Regions from separate parts of the Streptomyces diastaticus subsp. diastaticus genome, predicted to be linked through region 2. Evidence: riboswitches for the same ligand, from Rfam matches in the RefSeq annotation. Region 2 holds a riboswitch; each other region holds the start of a gene.
What was found. A riboswitch is a leader RNA that binds a small molecule or an ion and turns the genes downstream of it on or off. The one in region 2 is predicted to bind cobalamin.

Region 1: another riboswitch for cobalamin. It lies ahead of Sdia_RS12120 (cobalamin biosynthesis protein); the one in region 2 lies ahead of Sdia_RS18130 (prenyltransferase/squalene oxidase repeat-containing protein).
Region 3: another riboswitch for cobalamin. It lies ahead of Sdia_RS26380 (ribonucleoside-diphosphate reductase subunit alpha); the one in region 2 lies ahead of Sdia_RS18130 (prenyltransferase/squalene oxidase repeat-containing protein).
Region 4: another riboswitch for cobalamin. It lies ahead of Sdia_RS30620 (GHMP family kinase ATP-binding protein); the one in region 2 lies ahead of Sdia_RS18130 (prenyltransferase/squalene oxidase repeat-containing protein).

Annotation. Positions count from the first base shown of each region.
Region 1 is NZ_BLLN01000003.1:829,247-833,594, forward strand. It holds gene Sdia_RS12115 (cobyric acid synthase) at 1-1,525, opposite strand, end outside; gene Sdia_RS12120 (cobalamin biosynthesis protein) at 1,522-2,508, opposite strand; cobalamin riboswitch at 2,634-2,758, opposite strand; gene Sdia_RS12125 (hypothetical protein) at 2,940-3,158, opposite strand; gene Sdia_RS12130 (inorganic phosphate transporter) at 3,190-4,348, opposite strand, start outside.
Region 2 is NZ_BLLN01000005.1:61,588-65,935, forward strand. It holds gene Sdia_RS18130 (prenyltransferase/squalene oxidase repeat-containing protein) at 1-2,596, opposite strand, end outside; cobalamin riboswitch at 2,709-2,856, opposite strand; gene Sdia_RS18135 (prenyltransferase/squalene oxidase repeat-containing protein) at 3,151-4,348, shown strand, end outside.
Region 3 is NZ_BLLN01000005.1:2,095,946-2,100,293, forward strand. It holds gene Sdia_RS26370 (carbon starvation CstA family protein) at 1-500, shown strand, start outside; gene Sdia_RS26375 (YbdD/YjiX family protein) at 497-739, shown strand; cobalamin riboswitch at 1,339-1,461, shown strand; gene Sdia_RS26380 (ribonucleoside-diphosphate reductase subunit alpha) at 1,601-3,970, shown strand; gene Sdia_RS26385 (ribonucleotide-diphosphate reductase subunit beta) at 3,970-4,348, shown strand, end outside.
Region 4 is NZ_BLLN01000003.1:2,139,336-2,143,683, reverse strand. It holds gene Sdia_RS17435 (hypothetical protein) at 170-514, opposite strand; gene Sdia_RS17430 (ferric reductase-like transmembrane domain-containing protein) at 679-1,593, opposite strand; cobalamin riboswitch at 1,893-2,044, shown strand; partial or broken gene Sdia_RS30620 (GHMP family kinase ATP-binding protein) at 2,268-2,684, shown strand; gene Sdia_RS17420 (transposase family protein) at 2,858-3,613, opposite strand; gene Sdia_RS17415 (hypothetical protein) at 3,729-4,061, shown strand; gene Sdia_RS17410 (cysteine synthase family protein) at 4,058-4,348, shown strand, end outside.

The DNA.
Region 1 (4,348 bases), on a different contig from region 2:
CCCGCTCGATCAGGCGCAGCAGGGCATCGGTGTCGGCGTGCTCCTCGATCAGGTCGCCGAGCCGGTCGAGCTGCTCCTCGCGGAGCCGGCCGAAGGAGGTGTCGGGGGCGGGGACGAACCGGCGGCCCGCCGCCCGGGCCACCTCGGTGAGGAACGCCCTGCGGTAGCCGTCGCTCTCCAGCGAGCCGTGCCAGTGGGTGCCCCAGACCGCGCCCACCCGGCAGCCGTCCAGGGCCCGCCCGCCGGCGTCGGTGAAGACCGGCTCGCCGCCCAGCACCTCGGCGACGCCGTGGTGGATCTCGTACCCCTCGGCGGGCTCGCCCAACGCCGAACCGCTCGGCCGGGCCAGCGTCTTCTCCGCCGCGAACCGCACCCGGACCGGCAGCACGCCGAGCCCCTCGACGGTGCCCGCCCGGGACTCCACCTCGTCCTCGATCCGCTCCCCGAGCAGTTGGTAGCCGCCGCAGACGCCGAGCACCGGACGCCCCTCGGCGACCCGCCGCAGCAGCGCGTCGGCGAGACCCCGCTCGCGCAGCCAGGCCAGCGCGCGGACCGTGCCCCGGGTGCCGGGGACCACCACCAGGTCGGCGTCGGCCAGCTCCTCGGGCCGGTCCACGAACCGCACCACGACCCCCGGTTCCGCGGCCAGCGCGTCCACGTCGGTGAAGTTGGACATCAGCGGCACCGCGCAGACCGCGACCCGCAGCACGTCCTCACCGACCGGCGGCGCCACCACCGACTCGCGGACCGCGCCGCGCAGCGAGACGCGCAGCCCGTCCTCCTCGTCGATGCCGAGCCCCTCGGCGTACGGCAGGACACCGAAGGTGTGGCGGCCGGTGAGGCCGCGCAGCATGTCGATGCCGGGCTTCAGGAGTTCGGCGTCGCCGCGGAACTTGTTGACGACGTACCCGGCGACCAGCGCCTGGTCCTCGGGGGCCAGCAGCGCCGTGGTGCCGAAGAACGAGGCGAAGACGCCGCCCCGGTCGATGTCGCCGACGACCAGCACCGGCAGCCTCGCCGCCCGGGCCACGCCCATGTTGACGATGTCGGTCCGGCGCAGATTGATCTCGGCCGGACTGCCCGCACCCTCGCAGACCACCACGTCGTGGGTGGCACGCAGCCGCGCCAGGCAGTCCAGCACCGGCTCCAGCAGCGCCTCCCGGCGGCCGCCCGCCACCGCCCGGGCCGCTTCGCCGGGGGGCACCGAGCCGAAGAAGCCCCGGGCGCTCAGCTCCCCGACCGGCCTGCCGAGCAGCACCACCTGGCTGGAGCGGTCGCCACCGGGCTTGAGCAGTACCGGATTCATCAGCGCCGTCGGCTCGACGCGGGCCGCCTGCGCCTGCATCGCCTGGGCCCGGCCGATCTCCGCGCCCTCCCGCGTGACGAACGAGTTCAGGGACATGTTCTGCCCCTTGAACGGCGCCACCTTCATCCCGCGCCGCGCCAGCCACCGGCAGACGCCGGCCGTCAGCACGCTCTTCCCGGCGTCCGAGGTGGTCCCCGCGATCAGCAACCCGCCGCTCATGCCCCTGCCCCTCCCTGTCCTGTCGTCGCGCGCCGTGCGCGCCCGCGTATCGCTCCGGCCGCCAGCCGCGCGCCCGCCCCCGCGACCAGCGCCAGCGCGCCGACCCGCCGGGAGAGCCGGGCGGCCCGCTCGACGTCACCGGGCCGCACGGCGCGGCCCGCCGTGCCCAGCACCGGCCGGTGCTCGGTCCGCCCGCCGTAGGCGAGGGTGCCGCCGAGGCGTACGCCGAGCGCCCCGGCGAACGCCGCCTCGACCGGGCCCGCGTTGGGGCTGGGGTGGCGGTGCGCGTCGGCGCGCCAGGCGCGCAGGGCGCCGCGCGGGTCGGGCCCGGCGAGGACGGCGAGGGCCGCGGTCAGCCGGGCGCCCGGGTACCCGACGGCGTCGTCGAGCCGGGCCGAGGCCCACCCGAACCGGCGCAGCCGGGGGGACTTGTGGCCGACCATGGCGTCCAGCGTGTTGACGGCGCGGAAGCCGGCCAGACCCGGCACGCCGGCCACCGCGCCCCAGACCAGGGCGCCGACCACCGCGTCGGAGGTGTTCTCGGCGACCGACTCCACCACGGCCCGGGCCAGCGCGTCCGCGTCCAGCGCCTCGGGGTCGCGCCCGCAGAGCCGGGGCAGCAGCCGCCTGGCCCCGGCCACGTCACCGGCCTCCAGCGCGGCTCCGATCAGCCGGGCCTCACGCACCAGCGAGGTGCCGCCGACCACCGCCCAGGTGGTGGCGGCGGTCAGCGCGACGGCCGCGCGCGGGTGGGGGCGCACAGCGCGGGCGGCCAGTGCGGCTACCGCGGTGGCGCCCCCGGCGCACAGGGCGGTGTGCAGCGCGCCCCAGCCCCGGTGGTCGTGGAACAGGCGCCGCTCGACGGCGGAGGCGGCCCGGCCGAAGAGGGCCACGGGGTGGCCCCGGCGGGGATCGGCGAGGAGGGCGTCGGCCAGCAGCCCGGCGGTGGCGCCGTACGCGAAGACGCGGTCGGCCCGGTCCACGGGCTCAGCCCGTTCGGCGCTCGGCGTACCGGGGGAGTGGGCAAGGGGGCGGCGACGGGCAGCCACGCATGGCGGTGTGTCCTCACTCAGGGTCCGCGCCCTGGTTCGACGTGACCGGGGGCGAGAGTCTCCTGGCTTCCGGATCGGCGGCACCCCCTGGCCTTCCAGCCCTTTCGGGCCGTGGCGCTCGGCGGAGATGCCGCTCCCCGGTGACAGTGGCGGGACCGCGCCGGATTCGCACCGGCTTCCTCTGCTGCCTCCGTGTTTCGGCCCCGGCAGTCCACCACGGCCCCGGAACACCAGTCAACTCGCCGTTGACCTGCGAGGAAGAGTGTGTGGAGGCCCACAGCCGGGGTGTACGCACCCAGGACGGCGAAGGGCGGGCCGGACGCCGTGCGTCCGGCCCGCCCTTCGCCGGCGGGTGGTGGCCCTCAGACCACGATGACGTAGATCCCGTAGGCGACCGCCGCCGCGCAGAGCGCGAAGCAGAGGTAACCGCCGGCCTTGGCCGCGGCGCCGGACCCGCCCTGCGCGCCGCTCGCGCTCTTGGAGAGGCCCACGATGCCGAGGGTGAAGAAGCCGACGAGCGCGACGGTGACCACGAGGCTCACGCCGAAGACGGAGCCGAGAGCTGCCCAGTCGATGTCCATGGTGAGGAGTCCTTACGTACGCGAGGCCGGGTCAGACCCGCGCCGGCCGGGCGGGTTCCGCGGCGGCGGAGGGGTGGCCCGGCTGGGCCGGGATCGAGGGGAGCGGGGAGCCGCCCGCGGGACCGTCGTCGTCCCGGTCGCCGGAGGCCGGCACGGTGGCCCCGTCGGAGGCGACGGCCGCGCCGGTGGGCGGCGGGGCGACGGAGGCCATGGCCTGCGTGACGACGCCCGCGGGCTCGTCCTGGACCGGCTCGACGTCGTTGACGTTGTCGTGGGTGACGGGGGAGCGGCGCGAGCGGAGCCAGATCGCGAAGGACCCGCCGACCAGCAGGACCGCGGTGGCGGCGACGCCCCAGTCGCCCTGCTTGGTGAGGAGTTCGGCGGCCGCGCCGACGAGGGCGGCGGCCGGCAGGGTCAGACCCCAGGCCACGAACATCCGGGTGGCGGTCGACCAGCGGACCACGCCGCCCTTGCGGCCGAGGCCCGCGCCCATCACGGCGCCGGAGCAGGACTGGGTGGTGGAGAGGGAGAAACCCAGGTGGGAGGAGGCGAGGATGACCGTCGCGGCGCTGGTCTGGGCGGCGAAGCCCTGCGGCGGGGTGAGGTCGGTCAGGCCCTTGCCCATGGTCCGGATGATGCGCCAGCCGCCCAGGTAGGTGCCGAGCGCGATGGCGACACCGGCGGAGACGATGACCCACAGCGGGGGGTTGGAGCCGGGCGCGAGGACACCGCCGGTGACCAGGGCGAGGGTGATGACACCCATCGTCTTCTGGGCGTCGTTGGTGCCGTGCGCCAGCGAGACCAGGCCGGCCGAGGCGATCTGCCCGGCGCGGTAGCCCTTGGCGGTGGACTTCTCGTCCACGTTCCGGTTGATCCGGAAGGTGAGCCGGGTGGCGAGCATCGCGGCGAGGCCGGCGACGATCGGCGCGGCGAGGGCGGGCAGCAGCACCTTGGTGACGACGGTGCCGCCGTTGACGGAGGACCAGCCCGCGGACATCACCGCGGCGCCGATGAGGCCGCCGAACAGTGCGTGCGAGGAGCTCGACGGCAGGCCGACGAGCCAGGTCAGAAGATTCCACAGAATGGCGCCTACGAGGGCGGCGAAGATGACCTCCGTCTTCAGCCCGTCCTCGTTGATGAGTCCGCCGGAGATCGTCTTGGCGACCTCCACGGAGAGGAACGCGCCGACG
Region 2 (4,348 bases):
GCGTGACGATGTCCGGGACGCCGTCGCTCGGGTCCGGGGTGGGCTGCGGTGAGGTACCGGCCAGACTGCGTTCCAGCTCACCGAAGGAGATGCCGGTGGCACCGCTCACCGCCTGGGCGGACGCGCGCAGGTCGGAGCCGCGCTGCCCGTCCGCCGAGGTGTTGAAGCCGCCGTCGGCATTCTGCTGGCCGGCCAGGAACTTCCGCCCCCCGGCGATCTCGTCGGCGTACCGGGAGGCGTCGAGGGACAGCCCCTGCACCGCGAGGCCGGTGGAGTTGACCGAGATACCCACCGTGCCCGGGAAGCCACCGCCGGGAAGCTGCCGCGAGGCCAGCCAGGCGAGCGCCCGGTCGACGGCCTGCTCGGCCTCCGCGCCGCCCGCCATGTCCAGGGCCATGGCGGCGATGGCGGTGGAGTCGACGTCGGAATCACCGCTGGACGGGATCAGGCTGGGCCAGGCCCCGTTGTCCTGCTGGAGGCTCACCAGGTAGGCGAGCGGTTCCTGGGCCGCCTCCTTCTCACCCGCGCGCAGCTGCGCCATGACGCCCAGCGACTGCTTGAAGACGGACTCGGCGTAGGTGTAGTTGCCCTTGGCCGCACACCCTCTCTTCGGAAGGGTGCTCTTGGCGCAGGTGCCCTTTTCGAGAGCGGCGATGAGGTCCAGGCCGGCGAAGTCGCGGGCGTCGCGTCCGACCGCCTGGGCGAGCAGCGCCGTCTTGCCGATGGCGCCGCCCTGCGCGTAGGCGGTGCCGACACCGGTGTAGTCGCGGATGCTCTTGCCCGCCCCGTCCTTGCCGCCGTCGTCGATGAAGTCGACGATGCCGCGCAGCGTGTTGTTGTCCAGGCCGGTGGCGGCGAGCGCGTAGGCGGTGTCGATGGTCAGGCCGAAGTCCGCTTCGGGGGACTTGGGGTCGAAGAGGTGGTAGTGGCCCTGCTTCAGCTGGGCGGTGTCGGTGAGATAGGCGACGCCCTTCTTCAGGTCGGGGCCCACTCCTGGAGGCGGGGTGCCGGGCTCCGTGGTCGGAGGCTGGGACGTGGGAGGCTGCGAGGTCGGCGGGCCGGTCGGCTCGGCCTTCTTGGTGGTCAGGGTGGCCAGGCTGGTGTGCGTGCCCGCGAGGACGGCGACCGCGGTCGGGTAGGGGGCGGGGTCGGTGGCGCCCTCCTCGAAGCCGAAGCCTCCTCCGCCGAGCTGCTGACGGGACAGCCAGCCGACGGCAGCTTCGGCGCGTTCGGTGTCGCCCAGTCCGTGCAGGGCCTGCGCGGCGTAGGCCGTGGCATAGACGCTGCCGGAGGTGGCGCCGGTGTAGCCGGGGAAGGCTCCGTCCTCGCGCTGGGTCTTGGCCAGGTAGCCGCGGGCCTTGGTGACGGCTTCGTCATGGCCGCCGGCCTGGTCGAGGACCAGGGCCACCAGGCCGGTGGTGGCCGGGTCGCCGTCGCAGTTCTCTCCGGGGCGGATGAGGACGCTGGTGACTCCGCCGTCACGGCACTGCATCTGGGTCAGCCGGTCCACCGTCTCGGCCGCCGGTGCCGTACCGGCGCGCAGGAGCGCGAGGACGGACAGGGCCTGCCCCTCGGTGTAACCGGCGTTGCGGAAGTCGCCCTTGGCGGTGCAGCCGGGAGTGGGCTCGCCGGATTCGGGGCCGGCCGCGCACACGTGGGCCGCCAGGTCGCCGAGAAGGTCGTGTCCGCCGACGGCCCGCGGATCCGCCTCGGTGCTCTCGGCCAGCAGGGCCAGGCGGGCGGCGGCGGCGGCGTCGGGGGCCTCGCCGGTGCCGTTCGGGTAGGCGTAGTCGTCGGCGTGGGCGGCAAGGAAGGCGGTGACCTTGTCGAGAGCGGCGCTCTTGCCTTCGGTGGCGGCGAGGGCGTAGGCCGTCTCCGTGGTCAGGAGGTAGTTGGGTACGTCGCTGCCGTCGTCGACGACGCGTTCACCGTCGGTGAGACGGTCCTTCAGCCAGGTCGCCGCGCCGGTCGCGTCGACCTCCCCCGGCGCTCCCGTCGGTGTTCCCGGAGCCGGGGTGCCACCCGTCTCGCCCGCGCGGACGTCGTCGGGGCTGAAGTCGGGCCCGCCCGTGCCGCCGCCGATGTCCGTGCCGCCGTACACCCAGGCGTCGACATCGCCGTCCTTGAGATTTCGGCTCATGGCGCCGTACTGGCTGTAGGACCACTCGTCCTCGCCAGGCGAGGCGACCCAGTAGGACCAGTACGCGGTCGCCGGCGGGGTGAGGACGCAGTCGTCCCGGTCCGGGGTCGGGTACTGGGTGCCGCCGTCGAAGGAGCCGTGGCCGATGCGGCAGATGAAGCCCGGACCGTCGTGGCCGGTGCCCGTGGTGCCGAAGCCGCCGTCGTGCAGCAGCTCGTAACCGGTGGTCGGCGTCGGGTCGCAGCCGCGCACCAGGTCACCGCCGAACGGTCCGAAGTCGACCGCGACGACGGCGCCCTTCGTGGCGGTGCACTCCCCGATCGGGTCCGCGGCGGCGGACGCCGTGGTGACGAAGCTCACGCAAGCGGCCGCCAGCACCAGGAAGGCGGTCACCAGTGCCGTCAACGGACCGGGTCTCGCTCCCACCCGTCCGTCTCTTCGCTGCACGCTCCCCACCGCGGCCCCCTCGTTGCCTGCCCGGCACGAACGGTGACGTGGGTGAGGGCCTCCGGCGGGGACGGAGCCCACGTACGGAAGCCGGTCGCACCACGCCGTAGTCCGCGACGGCGTCTGTTGCTGATGAACGCTCCAGGCATTCCGGCTCGCCCGGCAGCTGCCGGGCCCACGGTTGCGGGTCAGCGCCGGACTTCGACCGGCTTCCCCTGGAACTCAAGGCGTATCAGGCGGATTTGAGCACGGTTCACCGAAAGCGTCAAGACGGGGCACTAAACCGCCACTTGGGATGCCGAGGGCCCCTCTGGCGGCCGGTAGGCACGTCGGGTACCGTCCCGGACTGCCGAGTGGGGGAACCCGGTGGGAGTCCGGGGCTGACGCGCAGCGGTGTGGGACGGCAGGGGGCCGCCCCGAGCCCGAATGCCCAGGCGGCACAGCACCTCGGAAGCCGGTCCACGCGTCCCGGACGGCGGCCGCACCCGCTGCTCCGGCCCGCGCATCACGAGGCCCGGCGACGGCACGGGACCGGTCGGCGTCCCCCAGCCCAGGAGCAGCCCATGCCCCGTACCGTGTCCCCGTCCCTGCGCCGCTCCGCACTGACCGCGGTGGCCGCGGCCGGCGCCTTCGCCCTGACGGCCGTGCCGGCCTCGGCGACCGCGACACCCACCCAGATCGCCACCTCGAAGACCAACGGCGTCGCCTACCTCAAGACGCTCCAGGCCGCCGACGGCTCATACGCCGGGCCGGGGCTGTCCAACGAATGGGCGTTCAGCGCCTTCGCCGCCGCCGGCACCGCCGCCGTGGACGTCACACCCGGCGGCGACGCGAGCAAGAACGCGAGAACGGTCTACCGCGACCTGCTGGCCACCAGCGGCTGGCCCTCCGCCTCCCCCGTCGTCACCGACTACGAGCGCGCCACCCTCAACGCGTACGCCGCCGGCATCGACCCGGCTCGCGTCTCCGCCTCCCGCAACCTGATCGCCGACGTCTACCGCTACTGGCAGACCGCCGAGCCCGGCTACTTCGGCCCGTCCGCCAACTTCAACGGCACCGTCTTCGCCGCCCTCGCCCTGAACGGCGCCAAGACCCAGTCGGGCCAGGTGCGTGTCCCGCAGAAGTTGCGCGAGTCGATGGTCACCCGGATACGGGCCAACCAGCACAACGACGGGGGTTGGAACTTCAGCAAGGCCGAGGGCAGCGCGACCGAACTGGCGAAGACCTCCGACATCGACATGACCGGCGCCGCGATGGCCGCCCTGTGCGTGTCCGGCGTGCCGAACACCGACACGGACATCGTCCAGGCGAAGGCATTCCTCAAGAGCAAGCTGGTGACGAACAGCGGCGCCTTCAACGCCATGTTCGGCGTCAACACCAACTCCAACGGCTGGGCGGTCTCCGGCTTGAACGCCTGCGGCATCAACCCCCAGACCGGCGACTTCCTCACCTCCATGGGCAAGACCCCGCTGGACTTCCTGATCGCGCAGCAGTTCAACCCGGGCGGCGGATTCAAGTACCTGAGCAGTGACACCAGCCCGTCCTCGTACGCCTCCATCGACGCTCTGCGTGCGGTGGCCGGCGCCGGATTCACCGCCGCCCCGCCCGTGCCGACCACCGCCGGCGCCCCGCAGTGGGTGAGCCAGGGGACCTTCACCTCCGGTACGGCGGCGAAACTCGCGCTGACCGTGGACGACGGGGCGGGGAGCCTCAAGGTGTGCTCCGTCTCCCTCACCCCGACCGCCTCGACGACGACCCTCG
Region 3 (4,348 bases), 2.0 Mb from region 2:
CGCTGCTGATCAAGTCGGGCCGCCTCAAGTGGGCCTGGGTGACGGGTGTCCCGCTCGTCTGGGACGTGGCGGTCACGCTCACCGCGAGCTGGCAGAAGGTCTTCTCGGACAACCCGGCCATCGGCTTCTTCGCCCAGCGCGCCAAGTACCAGGACGGCATCGACGCGGGCGAGGTGCTGGCTCCGGCCAAGTCGATGAGCGACATGCACACCGTGGTGACCAACTCCACCGTGGACGGAGTCCTGTCGATCGTCTTCGCGGTGCTGATCATCATCGTCCTGGTCGACGCGGGCCGCGTCAGCTACAACGCGATCCGCAGGCCCGAGTCGGTCAAGATGGCCGAGGCGCCCTTCGAGCAGTCGAAGATCGTCGCCCCGGCGGGGATGTTCCCCACCGCCGAGGAGAAGGCCGAACTGGCCCTGGTCGGCGCCGGGGCCCCCGTCTCGGCCGACGACGGCGCCGGCGACGCCCCCGCCGGGCAGGGCGGCGGCAAGGCATGAGCGGCGAGGCGGCCCACCGCCCCGGCCGCCTTGGCGTCCTGGCGCACCGCCTGCGCGCCGGCGCGCGCTGGATCGGCTGGTACGTCCGGGAGGTGTCGGGCGAGACGGCGTACGAGAAGTACGCCGCGCACCTCCGGCGCCACGACCCGGACGCCGAGGTGATGACCCGCAGGCAGTTCGAACGCAGCCGCATGGACGCCCGCGAGGCGGATCCACGGGACGGATTCCGCTGCTGCTGACCGCACGGCGAAGCCGCCGGCCCTCCCGGGGTCGGCGGCTTCGCCGTTTCCCGGCCTGACCGGGGCGGTACGCGCGAAGGCCCGGCGGACGGTCCGGCCGGTCTCCGGCGAGGGGGCACGGCCTCGGGCCCGGACCGGGGCGGGCCCTTTCGACGGCACCGGGCCGGCTCCCCTCGTCTGGGCCGGCTCACGCCCCCGGCCAGGACCGTGCCGCACCGCCGGCGCCCCACGTCCACCGCCCGAACCGAGTCGTCCCCTCGTCCAGCCCGGACCGCGTCGCACCGCCCTGTCGCCGGCCTCGCCCTCGGGTACCGTCACGCGGCCCCTGGCACCCGGGCCCGGAGCCCGTGCGCGTACGCTCTCCGAGGCCGTCGCGCCGCTTCACGCGCTTCCGGGAGGCGTCCCGCGCGGGCTCTACCGGAAGGCGCCGCCCAGGGCCTTCCCGGTGCTGCTCCCGGGCCCTTCCGGCGGGCGTCCGGGCCCTGTCCGAGGGGTCCTCCGCCCGGTTCGGGCATCCGGTACGGGTGGGTCGAATGGCCCACCTCACGGCACACCCGACACAAGATATGGGGCCGCTTCCCGAGCGCGGCACAAGATGTATGCTCATGCTCGCTGTCGCCGCAGGGGAATCCGGTGGAAGTCCGGAACTGTCCCGCAACGGTGTGTTGGTGCGCTTCTGCGCGCCCGCGAGTCCGAGGACCTGCCGACGGCGCACCCCGGCCGTCCGGCCCGGGTGCCGATGTCGTCCGGGCCTCGTGGAATGGGCTCGCGGACGCGTGCGGAGCCGTGTGCCCCAGAGCCCGGCCGCCCGTCGTATCCGCTGCCCTCCGCGTGGCTCCGTGCCGAGCGAGGGAGAGCTTCATGACCATCGCGCCAGCCGATCCGTCGACGGCCGAGGTGCGGGCCGAGGAGATCCAGGGCCCCGGGGGCGCGCTGCTGCGTACCCTCACCGACCTCACCGCGGATCTCCCCGACACCGACCCCGGCCGGGTCGCCGCCGCCGCGCTCCGGGGCCGCAACGCCGCCTCGGACGAGGCCGAGCTGCGGTCCCTCGCGACGGAGGCCGCCGCCGGTCTGATCTCCGAGGACCCCGCCTACTCGCGGCTCGCCGCCCGCCTGCTGACCCGCACCATCGCCGAGGAGGCCGCGGGCCAGGGCGTCACCGCCTTCACCGAGTCGGTCGCCACCGGCCACCGCGAGGGCCTGATCGCGGACCGCACCGCCGCTTTCGTGACCGCGCACGCCGAGCGGCTCGACGCCCTGGTCGATCCGGCGGCCGACGACCGCTTCGGCTACTTCGGCCTGCGCACCGTGCACAGCCGCTACCTGCTGCGCCACCCGCACACCCGCCAGGTCATCGAGACACCCCAGCACTTCATGCTGCGCGTCGCCTGCGGACTCGCCGCGGACGAGTCGGTCCAGGCCCTCGACGAGGTCGCCTCGCTCTACCGGCTGATGAGTGCCCTCTCCTACCTGCCCTCCTCCCCCACCCTCTTCAACTCCGGCACCCGGCACCCGCAGATGTCCTCCTGCTACCTGCTGGACTCCCCCAAGGACGAGCTGGAGTCGATCTACGACCGGTACCACCAGGTCGCCCGGCTCTCCAAGCACGCCGGCGGCATCGGCCTGGCCTACTCCCGCATCCGCGCCCGGGGTTCGCTGATCCGCGGTACCAACGGGCACTCCAACGGCATCGTGCCGTTCCTCAACACGCTCGACGCCTCGGTGGCCGCCGTCAACCAGGGCGGCCGGCGCAAGGGCGCGGCCGCGGTCTACCTGGAGACCTGGCACGCCGACATCGAGGAGTTCCTGGAGCTGCGCGACAACACCGGGGAGGACGCCCGGCGCACCCACAACCTCAACCTCGCGCACTGGATCCCCGACGAGTTCATGCGCCGGGTCGACGCCGACGCCGACTGGTCGCTCTTCTCCCCCTCGGACGTCCCCGAGCTGACCGACCTGTGGGGGGCGGCCTTCGACGCGGCCTACCGCGCGGCCGAGGCCGCGGGACTCGCCAAGCGGACCATCCCGGCGCGTGAGCTGTACGGCCGGATGATGCGCACCCTCGCCCAGACCGGCAACGGCTGGATGACCTTCAAGGACGCCTCCAACCGCACCGCCAACCAGACGGCGCTGCCCGGCCACACCGTGCACTCCTCGAACCTCTGCACCGAGATCCTGGAGGTCACCGACGACGGTGAGACGGCCGTCTGCAACCTCGGCTCGGTCAACCTCGGCGCCTTCGTCACCGGCGGCGCCCTCGACTGGGAGCGGCTGGACGAGGCGGTGCGCACCGCCGTGGTCTTCCTCGACCGCGTGGTCGACATCAACTTCTACCCGACCGAGCAGGCCGAGCGCTCCAACTCCCGCTGGCGGCCGGTGGGCCTGGGAGCCATGGGCCTCCAGGACGTCTTCTTCCAGCTCCGGCTCCCCTTCGACTCCCCCGAGGCCCGCCGGCTCTCCACCCGGATCGCCGAGCGCATCATGCTCACCGCGTACGAGACCTCCTGCGAACTCGCCGAGAGGAACGGGCCGCTGCCCAACTGGGACCGCACCCGCACCGCTCAGGGTGTGCTCCATCCGGACCACTACGACACCGACCTGGCCTGGCCACAGCGGTGGGAGGCGCTGCGCGCCCGGGTCGCGCGGAGCGGCATGCGCAACGCGCTGCTCCTCGCGATCGCCCCGACGGCCACCATCGCCTCGATCGCCGGTGTCTACGAGTGCATCGAGCCGCAGGTCTCCAACCTCTTCAAGCGCGAGACCCTCAGCGGCGAGTTCCTCCAGGTCAACTCCTACCTGGTCGAGGACCTGAAGCGGCTCGGCGTCTGGGACGCGCGGACCCGCGAGGCGCTGCGCGAGGCCAGCGGTTCGGTGCAGGGCTTCGCCTGGGTGCCCGAGGAGCTGCGTGCGCTGTACCGCACCGCGTGGGAACTGCCGCAGCGCGGCCTGATCGACATGGCGGCCGCCCGGACCCCGTTCCTGGACCAGAGCCAGTCGCTGAACCTGTTCATGGAGACGCCCACCATCGGCAAGCTCAGCTCGATGTACGCGTACGCCTGGAAGAAGGGGCTGAAGACCACGTACTACCTGCGGTCCCGTCCGGCCACGCGGATCGCCCGCGCCGCCGGCGGCTCCGCCACCGCCACCGTCCCGGCGCAGGCGGCCCCCGAAGCGGATGCCGTCGCCTGCTCCCTGGAGAACCCCGAGTCCTGCGAGGCATGCCAGTAATGACCACCCCCGACACCACCCCGGCAGCGAACGCGCACACCGTGGGCACGGCGAAGAACCTGCTCGACCCCGGCTTCGAGCTGACCCTGCGTCCCATGCGGTACCCCGACTTCTACGAACGCTACCGGGACGCGATCAAGAACACCTGGACCGTCGAGGAGGTCGACCTCCACTCCGACGTGGCCGACCTGGCGAAGCTCTCCCCGGGGGAGCAGCACCTGATCGGGCGGCTGGTCGCGTTCTTCGCCACGGGTGACTCGATCGTCGCCAACAACCTCGTGCTCACCCTGTACAAGCACATCAACTCCCCCGAGGCGCGGCTCTACCTGAGCCGGCAGCTCTTCGAGGAGGCCGTGCACGTCCAGTTCTACCTGACGC
Region 4 (4,348 bases), on a different contig from region 2:
CCAAGGGCCCCGGAAGCGGCATGCGGAAGGTCCGGACGAACTCCGCGCTCGCCACGTGGGCCAGCTGCGTCAGCGCCCGCTCTCCGTGGGACAGCCACCAGGCGCAGCCCAGGGCCGCGAGAAGGTGGGCGGCCGTCATGGAAGAAGTGTCACCGGTCGCCAGCGTGTTTCAGGCGAAGGGGTTCGCCGCGTCCGGCATCCCGGCCCCTCCCATGTGCGCACCTGGGTACGCGTGAGAGGACGAGCCCGGTTCAGGAACGGTGTGGGCCCAGCTGAAAGCCGCGTGCAGCAGAAGTTGGGTGCCGAGCGTCCCCGCGCAGATGGCGAGGGGTCCGCGGGCCCGTCCGGCGGCGAACCACGCGGCCACGACGATCGACCAGAACGCCGCGACCAGCACCTCCGGGGAGACCGCATGCGCGGAGGAGAGCGCGTGGCCGCTCCCCGCGAGGCTCACGCACACCAGCGCGAAAAGGAGGGCCCGCACGGCACGCACGAGGCTCTCGGTGTGGCTCACAGTCCGCCATGGTGACGGGGAAGGGCTCGTTCCGCATCGATGCGAACCCGTCATATGCCGCTTTGTCCTCAAGGTTGTCGCGAGCCGCACACCTGGGAACCGGAGCAGGGACTGAACCGTACGACCGCCGGCACGACGGCGGTCGTCGTCCACCTCCGGGACCGTCAGCTGTGGTGCGGATGCGGACTGGTGGAGGGCGGCTCCACTGGCCGCTCGCGCCCCCCGTCCCGTCCCGAGAGCGCCACGACGAGCAGAGCCACCGCTACACCTGCCACGACGACGCGGCCCGCGGCTCGCAAGGTCCACCCCGAAAGCCGGCGGACCGACTCCGGTTTGCCCAGCCGTTCACTCCGTCGCGCCGGCCCGACCAGCCTCGCCAGCAGCAGGACGGCGACAGGAATCTGGAGCAGCCAGAGCACGGTGCGTGGCCACTCGCCGTACCAGACGTTGGTGCCGTACAGCAGCGTGTGCCAGACGCTGAGCACGTAGACGACGATCACGAAGCGGTGCAAAACCCGCCAGGTCCTCGCTCCGATGCGGTGGCGCACGTAGAAGAGCAGCCCCAGCGGCACGGCCAGGTAGAGAGCGGCCTGCCCGATGGGGATGGCGATCTGGCCTGTTCCCGAGTCGTACCAGCCGGGGACGAAGGAGTCAGCGAAGGCTGCCCACAGTCGTTCGGCCCAGCCGAGCTGCGCCTCGTACCGGACCAGTTCCGCGGCGAACATGAGGGCGTGCGCCAGCATCAGCGCCATCGTGGTGAGGCTGGTCGTGCGGTGCCAGCGCTCCAGGGTCTGCGGCGAGACGCGCAGCGCTTCAGGCCTGGTACCGGAGACCAGCAGACCGATCATCACCGTCCCCCACGCCCACAACAGGGCGGACCAGCCGAACGCCTGACTGAGCAGGTAGATCCAGTACGTGCGGGCGTCGTCCATGAAGGGCATGACCGCGACTGTCGCGGAGGTACCGGACTCCATCCGGACGTACAGGAAGACGAAGACGGCGGCGGTGACCCCGACCGCGGCGGCGGCGTCCGGCACGGCGAGGCGAAGATCACCGCGAAGGGTGACGCGCCCTCCCACACGGCCCCGGTTCTTACCGGAGCCTCTCTCCGTCTCGTCCTGGGAAGCCGTTTCTGGCGACAAGGCGAAGCCTCCAGGGTCGGTCACCGAGCGCTCGGTGAGGTCGTGGGGCCCAGTGTGACGGGACAGGCCAGTCGGACGCAGTCGTTTTCCGGCCACAGATCAACACTGCTGTCTCACGTGTGTACTTCCGTACCGCTCCTCCCTCCCCCACCACTCACATCAGGACACCGCTGAACCGCCCCCTGTCGCATCGGAGGCACCGCGTCTACGCTGACGCTGCAATCGCTCCGTACCAAGTGACCGCACTGGTACGGCGTAAGAGGGAACCCGGTGGAAATCCGGGGCTGTCCCGCAACGGTGTGCGAGAACCCCCGAACTCCGACGCCACGCACCTGGCCTCCAGCCAGACCGAGGCGCCGTGGCACTTCCCGCAAGCCCGGTCACCTGCCGGCCGCACCCGCCCGAAGTTGTCTGGCGGGTCCGACCACTGCGACCTCGAGGACCGGGTCGACGGTCACGGCGCCTTCGCGGCGAGCGCGCCGCGACCTGTCCTCCTCCTCGCCCGTGTCTGGTGCACGGCGTCGGAAGGAGAGCGAGCCCGTGTCCCTTTTCCGCCACTTCTCCCCGACCGAAGACCCCGCCGTGGCCCGTCGGCCAGAGGGGGGCCGACGGTGCTGAACTCCTTACCGGAGGTCCTTGAGAACCACGCTCCGCGCTCGCCGACGGTCTGGGGAGCGTGCCATGGGACCCTGGGCGAGCTGTACCAAGGCCCCCTGCCTTCCGGCGACGACTCCGACATCGCCCTGGTCTCTTTTCCGGTACACGGTCTGACCGCCCGAGTGGGCTTCACCCCGGGCGCCGCCCCGCAGAAGAGGGCCGGGCTCCGCCCGAAGGCGGCCGAGGCCGCTCGCCTGTTCCTGGACCACCACGGCCTGGCGCCGCCGTCGGGGACCTGGAGCCATCAGTCCGAGCTCCGTGTCGGTGTGGGGATGGCAAGTTCGACCGCTGACATCGTGGCCACGCTGCGCTGCCTCCACACCTACCTCGGCATCCCCTACGACCTGGACACGGTGCTACGCGTCCTCTCGTCGATCGAGCGTGCCGACAGCGTCTTCCTCGACGAGTTCGCCCTCCACCTGAGCAACCGGCACCGGATAGTGCGGCGCCTGGGCACCGCACTGCGTTTCCACACCGCGTACATCACTGAGCCGGGCGTGGTGGACACCGAAGCGGTCACGAGGACATTGAGGGTTTTCCCACCTCACGCTGTCGCGTGGTGCAGGACGAGAACGGCCTTCACCACGTCGGTGATCCGGTTCGTGCTGCAGCGGAGCTTCCGTAGCAGTCGCCAGCCCTTCAGGGTGGCCATGGCCTGCTCGCCGAGGCAGCGGATCTTGGCGTGCGTGCTGTTGTGCCGGCGCTGCCACCGCTTGAGGCGACGGCCACGGAAGGGCACCCGGACCGGGCAGCCGGCACCTTGGTATGCCTTGTCCGCCCAGCACTTGAGTTCGGCAGCGGCGAGAGCTTCGATGATCCCGTGAGTGCGGGCCGCAGTCAGGTCGTGGGTGGAGCCGGGCAGCGCGGGCGAAGCCCACAGCAGGCGGCCGAACGGGTCGGTGAGAACCTGGACGTTCATGCCGTGACGTTTGTGTTTGCCGGAGTAGTACCGGGTGTCGGCGGCGATTCGGTCGATCGGCAGCAGGGTGCCGTCGAGGATCACAAAGGCCAGGCGGCTCGCGGTCCGCATGACCTGGGCCAGGCTGGGAGCGAGCGTGGCCAGGACTTCTATCGCCTCGCGGACATAGCGGTAAACCGTTGCGACCCCGATGCCGAACCCGGCGGCAAGCTGGGCGTAGGTGTCACCGCAGCGCAGATGCGCCAGAACCAGAAGGGCCTGGCGGCCCGGCGTGATGCGCCGCCACCGGGTGCCGATCTCACGACGGCGCGCAGCCAGGCGTCCGGCGAGGTGGCGCAGATGGTCACTGGACAGGTCGATCGCCGATGGGTAGACAAGCACGCGAAGCTCCTGGTCGGCACGGGTGATCTTGGTCGTGAACCCGTCTACCAGGAGCTTCACCGCTTCGCATAACCCGCCAACCACCGGCCCACATCGTCAGGTTGGAAAGGGCTCATTGCAGCAGTTCTACCGCCGAAGGCCGGACGCGTACGGACAGGCTCTCACCGGTCTGCTCGACGGCTTCTCCGCTCGCGACCCCGTGGCCGTCGCCCGCGCCTCGACGCAGAGCGCGGCGCTCTCCCAAGAGGTACTGCCCAAAGAGACCTTCGAAACGGTCCTCGCTCACCAGGGACGTTTCGGAGCCGACGGCGTCTTCGTCGCCCACACCGGCTGCCTGGTCGGATACCTCTTCTGCCGCCCCTTCTCCGGCCGCACCCGCTCGGACCTGACGGCGTTCTTCGCGTCGCTGGGCCATCAGTGCTCTTTCGCCCAAGGAGGATTCAGGTGATCCACCCCCATGTCGCCGACGCCCTGAAGGCGCCGGACCTGGTGCGCCTCGACCACGGACTCGTACTGCTCCGATTCGAGTCGATGAAGATCTACTCCGCCCTGGGAGCCGTGCGTCACCTGCTGGACGAGGGTGTGGTCCGGCCCGGACAGACCCTGATGGACAGCTCCAGCGGCATCTACGCCTACGCGCTGGCCCTCGCCTGCCACCGCTACGGGATGCGGTGTCGCATCGTGGCCTCCACCACGGTCGACGCGACGACTTTGGCTCAACTGGAGGTACTCGGC